Linked DNA regions of Sagittula stellata E-37. The protein of the gene in region 2 interacts with the protein of the main gene of each other region in a pairwise test. Links are inferred from orthologs where the notes say so. Each region holds a gene or a part of one and is shown on either strand. Other genes may lie near its edges.

Region 1 (7,421 bases), 860 kb from region 2 along the record:
TTGCCCTGCGTGCCAGAGACGCGCGCGCGATGATGGATTTCCTGCGGCAAAGCACCTATCAGTTGTCGCCGACACCGCTGAAATCCCTCGAATACGGATTCGAATTCGAGCAAAAGCACAAGATGCGGCGGCAGTGAAGTGACAGGCACACGGGGCAGGACATGGCGGTAGGTGTATTCGATTCGGGCCTTGGTGGCCTGACCGTATTGGATCGGGTTGTGAAACGGCTGCCGGACGTTCCGTTCGTCTATTTTGCCGACAGCGCCCACGCGCCCTACGGTGTGCGCGACGCCAACGACATCTACGATCTGACCACGCAGGCCGTATCCCGGTTGTGGGACGAAGGCTGTGATCTGGTCGTTCTTGCCTGCAACACCGCCAGCGCGGCGGCGCTCCGCCGGATGCAGGAATCCTGGGTCCCGCGCGACAAGCGCGTTTTGGGGGTCTTCGTGCCGCTGATCGAAGCGCTGACCGCGCGCCAGTGGGGCGACAACTCTCCTCCGCGCGAGGTGGGCATCCAGCACGTCGCCCTTTTTGCCACGCCCGCAACCGTGCGCAGCCGCGCGTTCCAGCGCGAACTGGCTTTCCGGGCAATCGGTGTCGACGTGGAGGCACAGGCCTGCGGCGGTCTGGTCGACGCGATCGAGGAAGGCGACATGATCCTCGCCGAGGCGCTGGTTCGCAGCCACGTGGACGCCCTGAAGCGCAAGATGCCGACACCCGAGGCGGCCATCCTGGGCTGTACGCATTACCCGCTTATGCAGGACATATTTCAGGATGCACTGGGTCCGGACGTGCATGTTTACAGCCAGGCGACCCTGGTGCCGGATTCTCTGGCCGACTACCTCGATCGGCATCCGGACATGTTGGGCCGTGGCACGACCAGCCGGTTCCTGACGACGGGCGATCCGGCGCGTGTCTCGCGCCATGCAACCCAGTTCATGAAGCGCCAGATCACCTTCGAAAAGGTCTGACCTGGGGCACCCTGATCGCGGTTCATGCGTCGGATAACGGCGGCCCGGCAGTCGGCGGGGGCGGAAACCTCAGGTTCAGATAGCCGCGAAGGTAGAACATGATCTCCTTCGTGGCGCCGCGCGGAAAACGCGCTTCGAGCGCGCGGCGCGTCAGGCTGAAATAGCAGGGCAGGTTCGATATCGTGCCGTCGAGCCGCCGGAACCCCATGGACCAGCCGTCGAAGCGCCGCAACTTGGCCGGTCCATAGTGCATGACCTTCATCTTGTAGTGCCGCGGGTCCCGATAAATCCGGTGCAGGGTGGGATCGAGGATGTCCCGAGGCCCTTCCAGCACTTCGAAGAAGTTGCGCGACTTGTATAACAGCAGTCCGCTCAGGCGTCTGGCGAGATTGGACTTCGCAGTCTCGACCATCAGGTGGTCCAGCGCGCTGTCGCTCAGCCGTGTGCGTGTATGGCTGATGCAGATCGCCCGGACCAGAGACGCCGAGTTCACCCCTTTCCCGGGCGATGCGGAAGCGGTGCTGCCGGACAGGTGGTCGAAATCGACGACCGCCATCCCGCAGTAGCCCTGACCCGTGGCAGCGCGGACGGGCCGTACGATGCCTGTAAATGCGTTCATCTTCCCCCTCCTTTCTGCACTGTGCCTTACGGCTGTCCGACGCCGGAGGAGGTCATGCCGCTGTCCGGGGCGATGCCCGCGATGCGGGCGGCTTCGAAGCAGAGGACATAGCCATCCTGCGAAGGACGCCTTGTCCGTGAGTATTTCAGTCAAATCTTAACGGGCCGCTTGATCGCGATGTATCGTCTGTCCCGACCCAAGGTTCCTGGCGGTTCGGCGGCTCAGGTCCGGGGATCCCTCGGGCCGACGTCTCCTTCCCACCATGCTTTCGTCAGGCCCTGGTAGATGGAGATCCGGCTGCCTTCGGGAAAGGCGCGGAGAATGTCCCGGCGGTAGGGCAGGCTCTTGCCTTCCCGGCCACGTTCATCGCGCCAGGCCAGGCGGTAGAGACGGCGGGAGTTCACGGTGATGTGGGTGCGCAGATGCTCGGTCACCACGGCCCTTTCACGCGCGCCGTAGCGGCGGGCGCGCAGGGCGGCGATGGCGCGACGGGCGGGAACCCAAAGCGCAGCAAGAAAGATTGTCCCAAAGACCAGTGCGATGCCCTGCGTCACGGCCGATGCGGTCCGGGTCTCGCCGCGCGACAACTCGATCGTGTCCGGCTCCGACGCGAGATACCACAGGGTTACCGGGGTGCCGATGGCACTCCGGTCATGGGTTGCCGCGTCAGTGTTCTGTTCGACCGTGAGTGGTGCGCTGCCGTCCGGTGTGAACCGGACCTTCACGAAGTAGGACCGCGTTTCGTCGCCGTCGCTGTCGTGGGACACACGGATGTCGCGGCCAAGCACGGTGCCCACTGTCTCTATCCCTTCGGCATCGAAACGCTCAGCCGTCCGGAGCGTGAAGTGGCTGACCAATGTCAGGATCAGCGTCACGACCAGCGGAATATAGGCAATCCAGCCGCCCATCCGGTGAAAGAGGCGGGAGAAGGAGACCGGTCTGGAAAGTGACGGTTCGGCTGGCATGGCGCAGAGAGTGCCGCGAGCTTGGGCCCGGATCAAGCGTAGGTCACTGGTCTGCGGTGTTTTTTTCTTGGTGCCGTGGCCGAGCGGTGGTGGGGCACGCGGCAGGGTCGGGATGGCTCCGGGAATGCGCGGCCGTGCTTTTACGGATCTCGCATGGGCCGTGCGCGCTAGGCAGTTGCGAGAGAGGCATTTTGGCGGTAATGCAAATCCCAAAGGAGATACTGCATGATCGGGACCCGCAACGATTTGCGACGATGACGTTCATGCCGCGCCGGGGCGCGGCACCTGCAGCCCATCCTTCGTTTTCATGAAAGGTGTCTCATGACCCAGTCCATCGCCATCATCGGCGCGTCCGGATACACCGGCGCGGAACTCATCCGGCTGATTGCCACCCACCCGTCGTTCGAGATCAAGGCGCTGGCCGCCAATTCCAAGGCCGGCCAGAGCATGGCACAGGTCTTTCCGCACCTGCGCCAACTCGACCTGCCGACGCTGGTGACGTGGGAGCAGATCGACTTTTCCGAGATTGACCTGTGTTTCTGCGCTCTGCCGCACAAGACAAGCCAGGAGGTTATCTCGAAACTGCCCAAGAGCTTGAAGATCGTCGACCTGTCGGCCGACTTCCGTCTGCGGGATCCGGCCGCCTACAAGACATGGTACGGCAACGATCATGCCGCCGTCGACATGCAGAAAGAAGCGGTCTACGGTCTGACCGAGTTCTACCGCGACGAGATCGCCGGAGCGCGGCTGGTGGCGGGCACCGGGTGCAACGCGGCGACCGGTCAGTACATCCTGCGGCCGCTGATCACCGCCGGTGTGATCGACCTTGACGACATCATCCTCGATCTGCAGTGCGGCGTATCCGGCGCGGGTAGGTCTTTGAAAGAGAACCTGCTGCACGCGGAACTCTCGGAAGGGACGAACGCCTATGCGGTCGGCAGCACCCACCGGCATCTCGGCGAATTCGACCAGGAGTTTTCCAAGCTTGCCGGGCGCGAGGTGAAGATCCAGTTCACACCGCACCTCGGGCCGTTCAACCGCGGCATCCTTGCCACCGGCTACGTGAAGGGCGAGGCGGAGGCGATCAACATGGCGCTTGAAGCCGCTTACGCCAACGAGCCGTTCGTGGAGGTGCTGCCCTTTGGCGAGACGCCTTCCACGCACCACGTCCGGGGATCGAACTTCGTCCACATAGGCGTGGTGGCGGACCGGCTGCCGGGACGGACCATCGTGGTCGCGGCGCTCGACAACCTGTGCAAGGGGTCGTCCGGGCAGGCCCTTCAGAACGCCAACCTGATGTTGGGTGTCGAGGAAACCGCAGGCCTCATGCTGGCGCCCTGCTTTCCGTAGGCGGGGTTTTCCGGATTGAGCGCGCCTGCGCGCGCTCTTTCTGCCGGGGGCAGGCCCCCGGACCCACGTCGGGGCGCTGCCCCGAACCCCGGGGTATTTGGGCCAAGATGAAGGGCCGGCGGCCGTATCTGGGGGCGATCGGGACGGGCAAATCGCCACAGGCCTCCCCGCGCTGCGGGGAATCGCATATATAGCGATGCACCGATCTTTGGGAGGACAGACATGGCGCTGAAGTCGCTGAAGAAGAAACGGCGGATCCAGGTTGTAGCACTGGCTGTGGTCGCGCTGATCGTCTCGACCGGACTGATCGGTTACGCGATGAAGGACGGTATCAATTTTTTCCGGTCTCCAAGCCAGGTGATGGAGGAGCCGCCGTCCCCGAACGAGGTCTTCCGGATCGGCGGGCTGGTTGAGGATGGGTCGCTGGAACGGGGTGTCGGCGAGACGATCCGGTTCCGGGTGACGGATGGCGGCGCGACGGTGCCGGTCGTCTTCACCGGCGTGCTGCCCGATCTCTTCGATGAGAACCAAGGCATGGTGGGCACCGGGCGTTACGTCAACGGCACCTTCGAAGCCTCTGAAATCCTTGCCAAACACGACGAGACCTACATGCCCAAGGAAGTTGTGGACGCGCTGAAGGCGCAAGGGGTCTACCAGGAGCCGGAGAGCTGATCTCACGCACGTTGTGCAGTGAACCGCGGAGCTGTCCGGCCAGCCAGGGGCTGTCGATGGATTGGGCGGCCTCGTTCGGACCGGCGCTCGACAGTGTTGTCAGTGCACTTTTGCCAGCGGCTTGCGGATAGGGGGCCCGGACCCCGGGGTGGTATGCTCGTCTTGGATCGTTGAGGCTTGCGGCTTGTCCTTTCGGACCGCCGTGCCCGAGGGCGGCGGGCTCCACGGACTGGCGGGGAGGACGAGTGCGACGCGCAGCCCGCCCAGCGGTGCGCGGTTGATCTGTATCAGCCCACCCGATTGGCGCGCGAAACCGGACACGGCGGACAGTCCGAGGCCGGACGCCTCGCTTTTGGCCTTGGTGGTGTAGAACGGCTCCGTCAGCATGGCGAGCGCCTCACGCGGGACGCCGGGGCCGTTGTCCTCGACGAAGAACACCGTGTAGGGAGGCGGGCATTCGGTCTTTTGCGCAGGGTCCGGCAGCGTGTCCTGGGTCTCCACCCAGATCCGGATATCGCCCTTTCCCAGCAAGGCATCCTGCGCGTTGAGGCACAGTTGCACGAGGCAGGTTTCCAGCATGTCTGCGTCGACATAGGCGGTCAGCGGCTCGGCGGGCGGCGCCAGCGTGATCTGCATGCCCGGATCGAGAAGGTCGCTTAGCAGGTCCTCAAGCCGGTCGAGGAAACCGCCAACGGACAGGGCCATGGGGGTGAGCCTGGTGCGGCCCGAGGCCGCGAGCAATTGCTGGACCGTCAGAGCCGCCCTGCGTGCCGCCTTTCGGCTGAGGTCGAGTGCGGCCATGCGATCCTCGGGCGTGTCGAGGAGTTCGAACAATTCGAGGTGGCCGAGGATCACGGTGAGCTGATTGTTGAAGTCGTGCGCCACGCCACCGACGAACTGGTTCAGTGCGCGGGCCTTCTGGGCATTCGCGTATTTCTGTTGCGCCTCGCGAAATTGCGTCTGTCGACGCGCATCGGTCAATAACGAGACGATCACATAGGTCGTCAGGGCGGCGTCGGCCACGATGACAAGCGCACCCTCCTGCCAGCTGCGGGTCATGGGCAGGACGATGGCGGCTGCGGCCCCGAATATGGTGAGCAGAAGGCATACATCGACCGCGATGATCGCGAAATCCCGCTGGCGCCTGTGCAGCAGATAGATGGTGTAGCCTGTCAGGGTTGCTGCGGCGGCGAAGTCCATGCCCGTGCCGGGTGAAGAGGCGAGAATCCAGATCGGGAGCGAGAGGAAGATCAGGCCGGAGGCGGCATAGGCCGCCAGGACAATCGCGATATCGAAGACCGGCGTGCGCATGTGTCGCCGCGCAAGCAGCGCCATGATCGTCAGTTCGGAACCGGTGTGAGCAAGGAACCAGAAGATGACGAGGTGGTCTGGCCGGGCGATGTAGTACGCAGTGGCGCCGATGCCGACGAGCAGGATGCGCAGCAGGGTGTCGGACCGCGACCGGTGCTCAGCACGGCGGATTTCCTCCAGTCGTTCCTTGTATGCCGCGGAAGACATAACGTTCACCCTGCGCTTCCCGATCACCGGCGGCGGCCGGAAATCGGGTTCGATGATAGGGGGATGGACACGATCGCTCTATGGACGTCGGGGCCGTATTGCCCGGAGGCGTGGTCTCATCCGTATAGGGCTGGCACGTGTCAGTTGCGCCAGCCCGCTGGTGTCATCTCAGGATGGAGCGACCGGCGTAAATCGCGGTGTCTTCCAGCATTTCCTCGATCCGGATGAGCTGGTTGTATTTCGCCAGCCGGTCGGACCGCGCCAGGCTGCCGGTCTTGATCTGGCCGCAGTTCGTGGCGACGGCAAGGTCGGCGATGGTGGCATCCTCGGTTTCGCCGGAGCGGTGCGACATGACGTTGGTCATGCGCGCGCGGTGCGCCATCTCGACCGCCTGGAGCGTTTCGGTCAGAGTACCGATCTGGTTGACCTTCACCAGCATGGAGTTGGCGCAGCCCTTCTCGATGCCCATCGAAAGGCGCTTGGGGTTGGTGACGAACAGGTCGTCGCCCACAAGCTGACAACGGTTGCCCAGAACGTCCGTCAGCATCTTCCAGCCATCCCAGTCGTCCTCGGCGCAACCGTCCTCGATCGAGATGATCGGGTAGTCGTTCACCAGCGCCTCAAGGTACTTCACGTTGTCTTCTGGCGACAGCGACAGGCCTTCGCCCTTCATCTCGTACTTGCCGTCCTTGAAGTACTCGGTCGAGGCGGCGTCGAGCGCGAGGTAGATGTCTTCGCCAGGCTTGTAGCCTGCCTTCTCGATGGACTTCAGGATGAAGTCGAGCGCGTCGCGCGTTCCCTTCAGTTCCGGTGCGAACCCGCCTTCGTCGCCCAGACCGGTCGACATGCCCGCTGCCGAAAGCTCCTTCTTCAGGGTGTGGAAGACCTCGGAGCCCATGCGCACCGCCTCGGCGATGTTCTCCGCCGCGACCGGCATGATCATGAACTCCTGAATGTCGATCGGGTTGTCCGCGTGTTCGCCGCCGTTGATGATGTTCATCATCGGGACAGGCAGGGTGCGGGCGGATGTGCCGCCCACGTAGCGGAACAGCGGCTGGCCGGCAAAGTCGGCTGCGGCCTTGGCACAGGCCAGCGACACGCCGAGGATCGCGTTGGCGCCCAGGCGGCCCTTGTTGTCGGTGCCGTCGAGTTCGATCATCGTGAGGTCGATGGCCACCTGTTCGGTCGCGTCGAAGCCGACGATGTTCTCGGCAATCTCGCCGTTAACACTTGCCACGGCATCCCGGACGCCCTTGCCCATGTAGCGCGACTTGTCGCCGTCGCGCTTTTCGACGGCTTCGTGCACGCCGGTCGATGCGCCGG
Region 2 (7,479 bases):
GCGGAAGGTCAGGTCTCGTCGGGACCGGCGTTCATCCTGTGAGCCCGGCCCTCAGCGGCCCGCCACATTCTCCAACATGAAAACTCCATCGGCCCGGGATCGGGCGCATCCGGAATCGATAGCAACAGACGCGCCAGCCGACAAGCCCCGGGTCAGGCTTTCCTGACCTCCAGAGTTCCTTGAACAAACGCTAAGACTGGCAGGCCCGCCGCTCCCGCTTCGGCAGGAGCTTGCCGAAATTCGCGGCCACCGGCAGGCCACCGCGCAGATTTTCAACCCCCGCAAAGCGCCCCTGTCTTTGCCGGCCCCCCCCTTTAATTCCCCGCCGACGGGACCATTTCCAAGTCACGGCCCACGCAAGAGACCGAAAAGAGAGGCGCCCAGAGATGAAAGTCATTACCCTTCTGCAGGCAGGTGCATTGCTCCTGCTCGCCGTGATCGGCGCTTACGCAGGCACACAGGACAACAAGGCCCCGTGCGACACCCATCAGCAGGCCACCGTCTGCGAACTCTGACGGCGCTGCCCTTCATCTTGGCAAAAAATACCTCCGCCGGAGGCATCCGACCTGCACGCGCGCACCTGCGCCGGGCAATTGTCAGTCGGCCAACGCCTTCTCCAGCTCCGGCACGAACCGCTGCTCGTAGTCCGATCCGACCAGAGGCCCCACGAACTTGAACAAGACCGTGCCGTCGCCGTCGACGATGAAGGTCTCCGGCGGTGCGGTCACCCCCCAGTCGATCGCCGTGCGGCCGTTCGGGTCGAAGGCGACCGCTTCGAACGGGCTGCCCTCGTCCTCCAGATAAGACACCGCATTCTTGGCCTGATCCTTGAAATTCACGCCAAGGATCGGCAAGCCATCAGCCTGCAGCGCCAGAAGCTGCGGATGCTCGGCGCGGCACGGCGGGCACCAGGAGGCCCAGAAGTTCACCAGCACGACCTCGCCCCGGGCCAGCATCTCCGGCGTGATACCCGGATGGCCCTCCAGCGCAACATCCGTCATTGCCGGGACCGGCTTGCCCTCGAAGACCGATTCCAGGCGGTGCGTTTCGTCGCTGTTCTTCAGCCCGAGGTAGGCCATCACCCCGAAGGCGGCGAAGATCACCGGCGGCAGGATCATCAGCGGCGACACCTTAGACATCCTTGCGGTCCTCCACCTGTTCCAGTTCGCGCTTCACGCGCCGCGACCGCCGGACGGACGCGACGATCAGCAGCGCCAGCAATGCAAGCGACACCCCGTAAGAGGCCAGCACCGGCCCCGCGAACTTACCCAGTTCCGGGATCATGCCACCCTCTCCCGCGCCATGAGCGCCCTTGTCCGCCGGGCCCGGATCTCTGTCTGGGTGCGCAGGAAGACCAGTGCGATGAACAGAAGGACGAACCCCGCCATGCAGACGAACAGCGGCACGGCATAGACGTTGGAGACGCGTTCTTCCGTGTCGCCGGCCAACGCACCTGCCCGCATGACCGACGCGCCCTGATGCAGGCCCTGGTTCCAGAAGTTGACTGCGTAGCGGCTGAGGATCGCAAAGACCGACCCCACGAGGCACAGGATCGACGTCAGGTCCGCCGCCGAGTCATCGTTCTCGATCGCTTCCCAAAGAGCCATGTACCCGAGATAGAAGAGGAACAGGATCAGGAAGGACGTCAGACGCGGATCCCACGCCCACCAAGTCCCCCACATCGGCTGCCCCCAGATCGCGCCGGTGGCCAGTGCGATCACCGTCATCACCGCCCCGACCGGCGCCGCCGCCCGGGCCGCCAGCGCGCTCACGTGGTGGCGGCGTACGATCCAGATCAGCGAGGCGACCAGCATCATGAGCCAGGCATTGATCGCGATCAGAGCGGCGGGAACGTGCAGGTAGATGATCTTGACCGTCGCTCCTTGGCGGTAGTCGTCGGGCGTCAGGAAGAAGCCCCAGAAGAGCCCGACCACCAACGCGATGACAGCCGCCGCCGACAGCCACGGCAACACCCGGTCCGTGGTCCGGATGAACTTGACCGGATTGGCATATTCCCAGATCGACGCCATGGCTCTCCCTACCTTCGCCCCCGAATTCCATACACCCCAAATATCGGCCCGAGGCAATATGTCCCCGGGCGCCCAGCCCCTTGCCTCACCTGAGGTTGATCCGCAGCACGGCGGCGCTGGCAAACGGCAATAGCGCGACGACACCGAAGCTGATCCCGGCCAGCATCGCCAGCGGCGTCGCCACCGGCAGGCCCTCGGCGCCGCGCCGCGCCACTTCTGCGCCGAAGATCAGCGTCGGCACGTACAGCGGCAGAACCAGCAGCGACATCAGCAGCCCGCCCCGCTTCAGCCCGACGGTCAGAGACGCGCCGAATGTCCCGATGACCGACAGCGCCGGCGTCCCCAGCGCGAGGCTGACAAAGACCCACAGATAGCCCCCGGCAGGCAGGCTCAGCAGCACGCCCAGCACGGGCGCAGCAACCACCAGCGGCAAGCCTGTGGTGATCCAGTGCGCCAGCGCTTTCACGCTGACGATGCCCTCCATCGGCAAGGGGGCCGTGGCCAGCAGGTCGAGCGATCCGTCCTCCCAGTCGAGCGCGAGGATGCGGTCCAGCGACAGGAGGCAGGCCAGAAGCGCGCCGATCCAAAGGACACCCGGCGCGATTTTCGACAGGAGGCCCGTCTCCGGCCCCACGCCAAAGGGCACCAGCACCGTGACGATCAGGAAAAACGCGAGGCCGAGGCCAAACCCCCCACCTGCCCGCACCGCCAGCCGCAGGTCCCTGACCAAAAGCGCAATCACAGGAAGGCCTCGTCTTCGGCGGCGACACGCGGCTTCGCCTTGAAGGGCGTCACGTCCAGAACGTCTGTTTTCAGCCCGAGGTCGATATGCGTGGCCATCAGTGCCGAGCCACCGCCCGCGAGGTGCGCGCGCACCGCATCGGCAAACAGCGCGACGGAGGCGGCGTCCAGCGACACCGTCGGCTCGTCCAGCACCCAGACCGGCCGCCCCGTCACCATCAACCGCGCCAGCCCAAGACGGCGTTTTTGCCCGGCGCTCAGACTGCCAGCCAGCCGGTCCCGCAAGGGGATCAGGTCGAAAGCGTTGATCGCGCGGGAAATGTCTTCGGTGCCAAAAACTTGCGCCCAGAACCTCAGGTTCTCGGTGACCGTCAACATGGACTTCAGACCGTCGGAATGGGCGGCGTAAGCGATGCGTTCACCGGCGCCCGCGATCTCCCCCTCCAGCGGCGGCTGCAAACCGGCGATGGTGCGTAGCAACGTCGTCTTGCCGGAGCCGTTCGGGCCGCGCAGGACGAGCGCCTTGCCGGGGCCGACCTCGAAGGTCAGCCCTTCGAGCACCGGTACGCCGCCACGTGCGACCCCCAGCCCGGATACCCGCAACGCCGTCACCGAAGGCCCTGAATTATCATGAGAAAGCGCCCTCCGCCTCAGACCGGCAGCACCGCCAGCGCGACGCGGCGCCCTTCGCTGATCAGCACGTTGTAGGTCCGGCAGGCCGAAGGTGAACTCATCACCTCGACCCCCAGCCCCTCGGCCTCCAACCGTTCGCGCAGCTCTTTCGGCAGGAAGGAGATCTCCGCCCCGGTGCCGACGAGGATCACATCCACCAGATCGACGAAGCTCAGCAGGCTGCCGTCATCCTCGAAACCGCCCCAACCGGCCTTTCCCTTGTCCCACAGCAGCAGCGCACCTTCATGCACCTCGCCGCCGACACGGAAGAAGCCCGGTCCATAACCGTCCACGGGCCGGGCGTCGGTATAGATGATCTCGTTCAGGCGCATATGGCCTCCGTCGTTCAGGCGTCGATGTCACCGAACTGCGTGCCCGGCGTGTCCGCGGGTTTCGACCAGTCGCGCTTCACCCCGAGCCGCAGCAGGAAGGCCGAGGCGACGAAGATCGACGAATAGGTGCCGACGATCACGCCCCACGTCATGGCGAAGACGAAGCCACGGATCACGTCGCCGCCCAGCACCAGAAGCGCGATCAGCGCCAGAAGCGTGGTCAGCGAGGTCATGATCGTACGGCTCATGGTCTCGTTGATGGACATGTTCAGGACCTCCTTGAGGTCCTTGGACTTGTACTTGATCAGGTTCTCGCGCACCCGGTCGAAAACCACGACCGTGTCGTTCAGCGAATAGCCGACGATGGTCAGCAACGCCGCGATGATCGCCAGGTCGAAGCGGATCTGCAATTCGCTGAAAATACCGATGGTCAGTGCCACGTCGTGGATCAGTGCGATCACCGCCCCCAGCGCGAATTGCCACTCGAACCTCAGCCAGATGTAGACCAGCACCGCCGCAATCGCGAGGCCCACCGCCAGAACGGCGGTTTGGATAAGCTCTTGCGAAACCTTCGGACCCACCGATTCAACCGAGGTAAAACGGATGTCCGGGGCGACCTCCTTCAGGGCGGCCTCGGCCGAATCGATGACCTCGGTGCTGACCGCTTCCTCGCCGTCCTGCGCGCCGATGCGCACCATCGCGACGTTCTGGTCGTCCCGGAAGTTCGGGTCGAACACCTCCGAGATCACAATGTCGCCCAGTCCGAGCGACGCGAGCGCATCACGGTAGGCGCCTACGTCGACCGGCTCCGCGCTTTCGGTCCGGATCGTCGTGCCGCCGCGGAAATCGATACCGTAGTTCAGCCCCTGGATGAAAAAGCTTGCCAGCGCGATGACCACCATCAACCCCGAGATGCCGAGCCACAGCTTGGATCTCGAGAAGAAGTCCCAGTTCAGATCGTCCTTGACCAGTCTCAGTCGCATGTAAGGCTCTCTCTCAAACTTCGATGGTCTTGGGGCGGCGGCGTTCGAACCACGTCACGATCAACAGCCGCGTCACGAAGATCGCGGTGAAGACCGAGGTAATGATCCCGAAGCCCAGCGTGACCGCGAAGCCCCGTACCGGGCCGGAGCCCATGACGTAGAGGATCACGGCGGTGATGAAGGTTGTGATGTTGGCGTCGACGATGGCGCTCAGCGCCTTTTCATAGCCCAGTTCGATCGCCCGCGCCGGACCGCGTGCCGTCTTCAGCTCTTCGCGTATGCGCTCGAAGATCAGCACGTTGGCGTCCACCGCCATGCCGACCGTCAGTACGATCCCGGCGATCCCGGGAAGCGTCAGCGTCGCCCCGATCAGGCTCAGCAGGCCGAACATCAGCGCGACGTTCAGGATCAGCGCGATATTGGCAAAGACGCCGAACAGCCCGTAGCTGGCCACCATGAAGCCCAGCACCGCGACAAAGGCCACACCGGTCGCCAGCTTGCCGGCCTCGATGCTGTCCTGCCCCAGTTCCGGCCCGATGGTCCGTTCCTCCAGGAACTCCAGTCCTGCCGGCAGAGCGCCCGCGCGCAGCAGCACGGCAAGGTTGGTCGATTCCTCGACCGTGAAGTTGCCCGTGATGATACCCGCGCCGCCGCCGATGTGGCTCTGGATCACGGGGGCGGAAATCACCTCGTCGTCCAGCACGATGGCGAAGGGCGAGCCGATGTTCGCGGCCGTGTAGTCGCCGAACTTGCGCGCCCCCGACGGGTTGAAGTTGAAGCTCACCGCCGGGCGCCCGTTCTGGTCGAAGGTCGGCTGCGCGTTCGTCAGCTCCTCGCCGGTCACGACCGGGGTCTGTTCCAACACGTAATAAAGGCCCTTCTCGTCCAGTGACGGAAGCAGCTCGTTCCCCGGTCCGGGCGCGTCGTTTTCGTTGGTGGTCCGGCCGACGACGGGCTGGAAAGTCAATTGCGCCGTGGTGCCGATGATCGCCTTCAGCTCTGCGGCCGAGCCGATGCCCGGCACCTGGATCAGGATGCGGTCCGCGCCCTGCCGCTGGATCGTCGGTTCGCGGGTGCCGACCTCGTCGATGCGGCGCCGGATGATTTCGAGCGATTGCTGCAGCGTGCGGTCGTCGGTCGCCTGCTTCTCTGCCTCCGACAGCGTCACGACAAGTTCGTCGCCCTCACCGCGCACCAAGATATCCGACGCGCCCGCGCCGGTCAGCGTGACCACCGGCTGCGCCAGCCCGCGCACCACCTCGATGGCGCGCTGCATGCCTTCGGGTTTCGAAAGCCTGACCCGCAGTTCGCCGCGGTCGACGGCTTCGGAATTCCAGCGGATCGTGCCCACCGTGTCGCGCTCGTCGCGCAGCAGGTCCCGCACTTCCGGCCAGAGCGACTCCATCCGGGCCTTGTAGACGTCCGCGGTCTGCACCCGCGCCAGCAGGTGCGCACCGCCGCGCAGATCGAGCCCGAGGTTCACCAGCCCGGACGGCAGGAAAGACGGCCACTCGGCCTCTGCCGCGCGGTTCTCCGACGTATCGTCACCTGCCTCGATGGCCTTGACCGCGTCGTTGTGGATCTCGACCCGTCCATAGAACAGGTTCGGCAAGGCAAGAAGCAGACCCACCACGACGGTGAGCCAGATCAGCCAACGCTTCCAGGCATCGATCTGCAGCATGTGGGTCTCAGGCCTCTGCGGGTTCGGTCTTGGATTTCACCGCCGCGATGGTGGACCGCATGATCCGCACCTTCACGCCATCGGCGATTTCCACTTCGAGCTCGGCATCGTCCTTCACCTTGACGACCTTGGCGATGATCCCGCCCTGGGTGACGATGATGTCGTTGCGGCGGACCGCCTCGATCATCGCCTTGTGCTCCTTCACCTTCTTCTGCTGCGGACGGATGAGGAGGAAATACATGATCGCGAAGATCAAACCCATCATCACGAAAGAGGAAAGGGCGTTCTGGTCCATTGGATGCTCCCTGCTGGATCTCTGTGTCGGATCGGCGGGGCATCCCCCGCGAAATTGGGCGTTACCTATGCGGACCTGCGCCCGGATGCAAGGTGCGCGGCAGGCTGGCAGATGGTCGCGCAGGCCCGTCACGCGCTATGCTGCGGCCATGTTACGGGTTTTGCTCCTGACTGTCGCCGCCGCCCTGCCACCTGCCACGGCCCTTGCCGAGAATGCGGTCGGTCGCCTGAACCTTGCCGGCTACCGTCACCGCGAGATGTGTACCGCGACGCTCGTGGCCCCCGATGTTGCGCTGACCGCCGCCCATTGCGTCACAACGCCCACCGACGGATATCTCAAGCGGGTCGGGGACATGACCTTCGTCGCGGGCTGGGACGGAAAGCACCACACGGGTGCCGCGCGAATCAAGGCCGTGACCGTGCATCCGAAAGCCTACAGCGAAGGCCGCTTCGACATCGCGCATGACATCGCGCTGGTGACGCTCGATTTGGCGCTGGACCCAAGCCCGCTGCCCGTGGGGCTTGGCGTGCCACCGGGGCCGCTGACCCTGATGGGATACCGCCGTTCGGCACCGCACCAGCTCACGATCACGCCATTGTGTTACGGTGAGGAGAAAGGCCCGCTCTGGCGCATCCGTTGCCGGGTGGAGCCGGGCCAGTCCGGCGGGCCGGTCTTACTCGGCGAAGGGCGCAGCCGACGGCTCGTCGCCGTCATCGCCGCAGTGGTCGAGGAAGAGGCCATCGTC

Evidence for each region. The genes of interacting proteins can lie anywhere in the genome.
Region 1: the proteins of ABFK29_RS09500 (region 2) and ccmE interact in binary tests that used the Escherichia coli proteins (3 or more experiments, as listed by UniProt). The link is inferred for Sagittula stellata E-37 from one-to-one orthologs.

Annotation. Positions count from the first base shown.
Region 1 is NZ_CP155729.1:2,862,732-2,870,152, reverse strand. What follows is about bases 3,131-5,855. They hold ccmE (cytochrome c maturation protein CcmE), read left to right. Parts: upstream 3,131-4,130; coding sequence 4,131-4,580; downstream 4,581-5,855. Other genes in these bases: ABFK29_RS13560 (ATP-binding protein), read right to left, coding at 4,680-5,855; argC (N-acetyl-gamma-glutamyl-phosphate reductase), read left to right, coding at 3,131-3,908. In the rest of the region: ABFK29_RS13590 (lysophospholipid acyltransferase family protein), read left to right, coding at 1-137; ABFK29_RS13585 (glutamate racemase), read left to right, coding at 162-974; ABFK29_RS13580 (BLUF domain-containing protein), read right to left, coding at 997-1,593; ABFK29_RS13575 (DUF3592 domain-containing protein), read right to left, coding at 1,815-2,558; more of argC, read left to right, coding at 2,880-3,130; more of ABFK29_RS13560, read right to left, coding at 5,856-6,098; eno (phosphopyruvate hydratase), read right to left, coding at 6,262-7,421. UniProt on the Escherichia coli protein: Heme chaperone required for the biogenesis of c-type cytochromes. Transiently binds heme delivered by CcmC and transfers the heme to apo-cytochromes in a process facilitated by CcmF and CcmH.
Region 2 is NZ_CP155729.1:2,000,958-2,008,436, reverse strand. Bases 156-3,070 are described here. They hold ABFK29_RS09500 (heme ABC transporter permease), read right to left. Parts: upstream 2,031-3,070; coding sequence 1,281-2,030; downstream 156-1,280. Other genes in these bases: ccmA (heme ABC exporter ATP-binding protein CcmA), read right to left, coding at 2,769-3,070; ccmB (heme exporter protein CcmB), read right to left, coding at 2,116-2,772; ccmD (heme exporter protein CcmD), read right to left, coding at 1,132-1,284; ABFK29_RS09510 (DsbE family thiol:disulfide interchange protein), read right to left, coding at 597-1,139; ABFK29_RS09515 (hypothetical protein), read left to right, coding at 387-515. In the rest of the region: more of ccmA, read right to left, coding at 3,071-3,374; ABFK29_RS09485 (Mth938-like domain-containing protein), read right to left, coding at 3,422-3,775; protein translocase subunit SecF, read right to left, coding at 3,790-4,758; protein translocase subunit SecD, read right to left, coding at 4,772-6,439; preprotein translocase subunit YajC, read right to left, coding at 6,447-6,734; ABFK29_RS09465 (trypsin-like serine peptidase), read left to right, coding at 6,883-7,479. UniProt on the Escherichia coli protein: Required for the export of heme to the periplasm for the biogenesis of c-type cytochromes.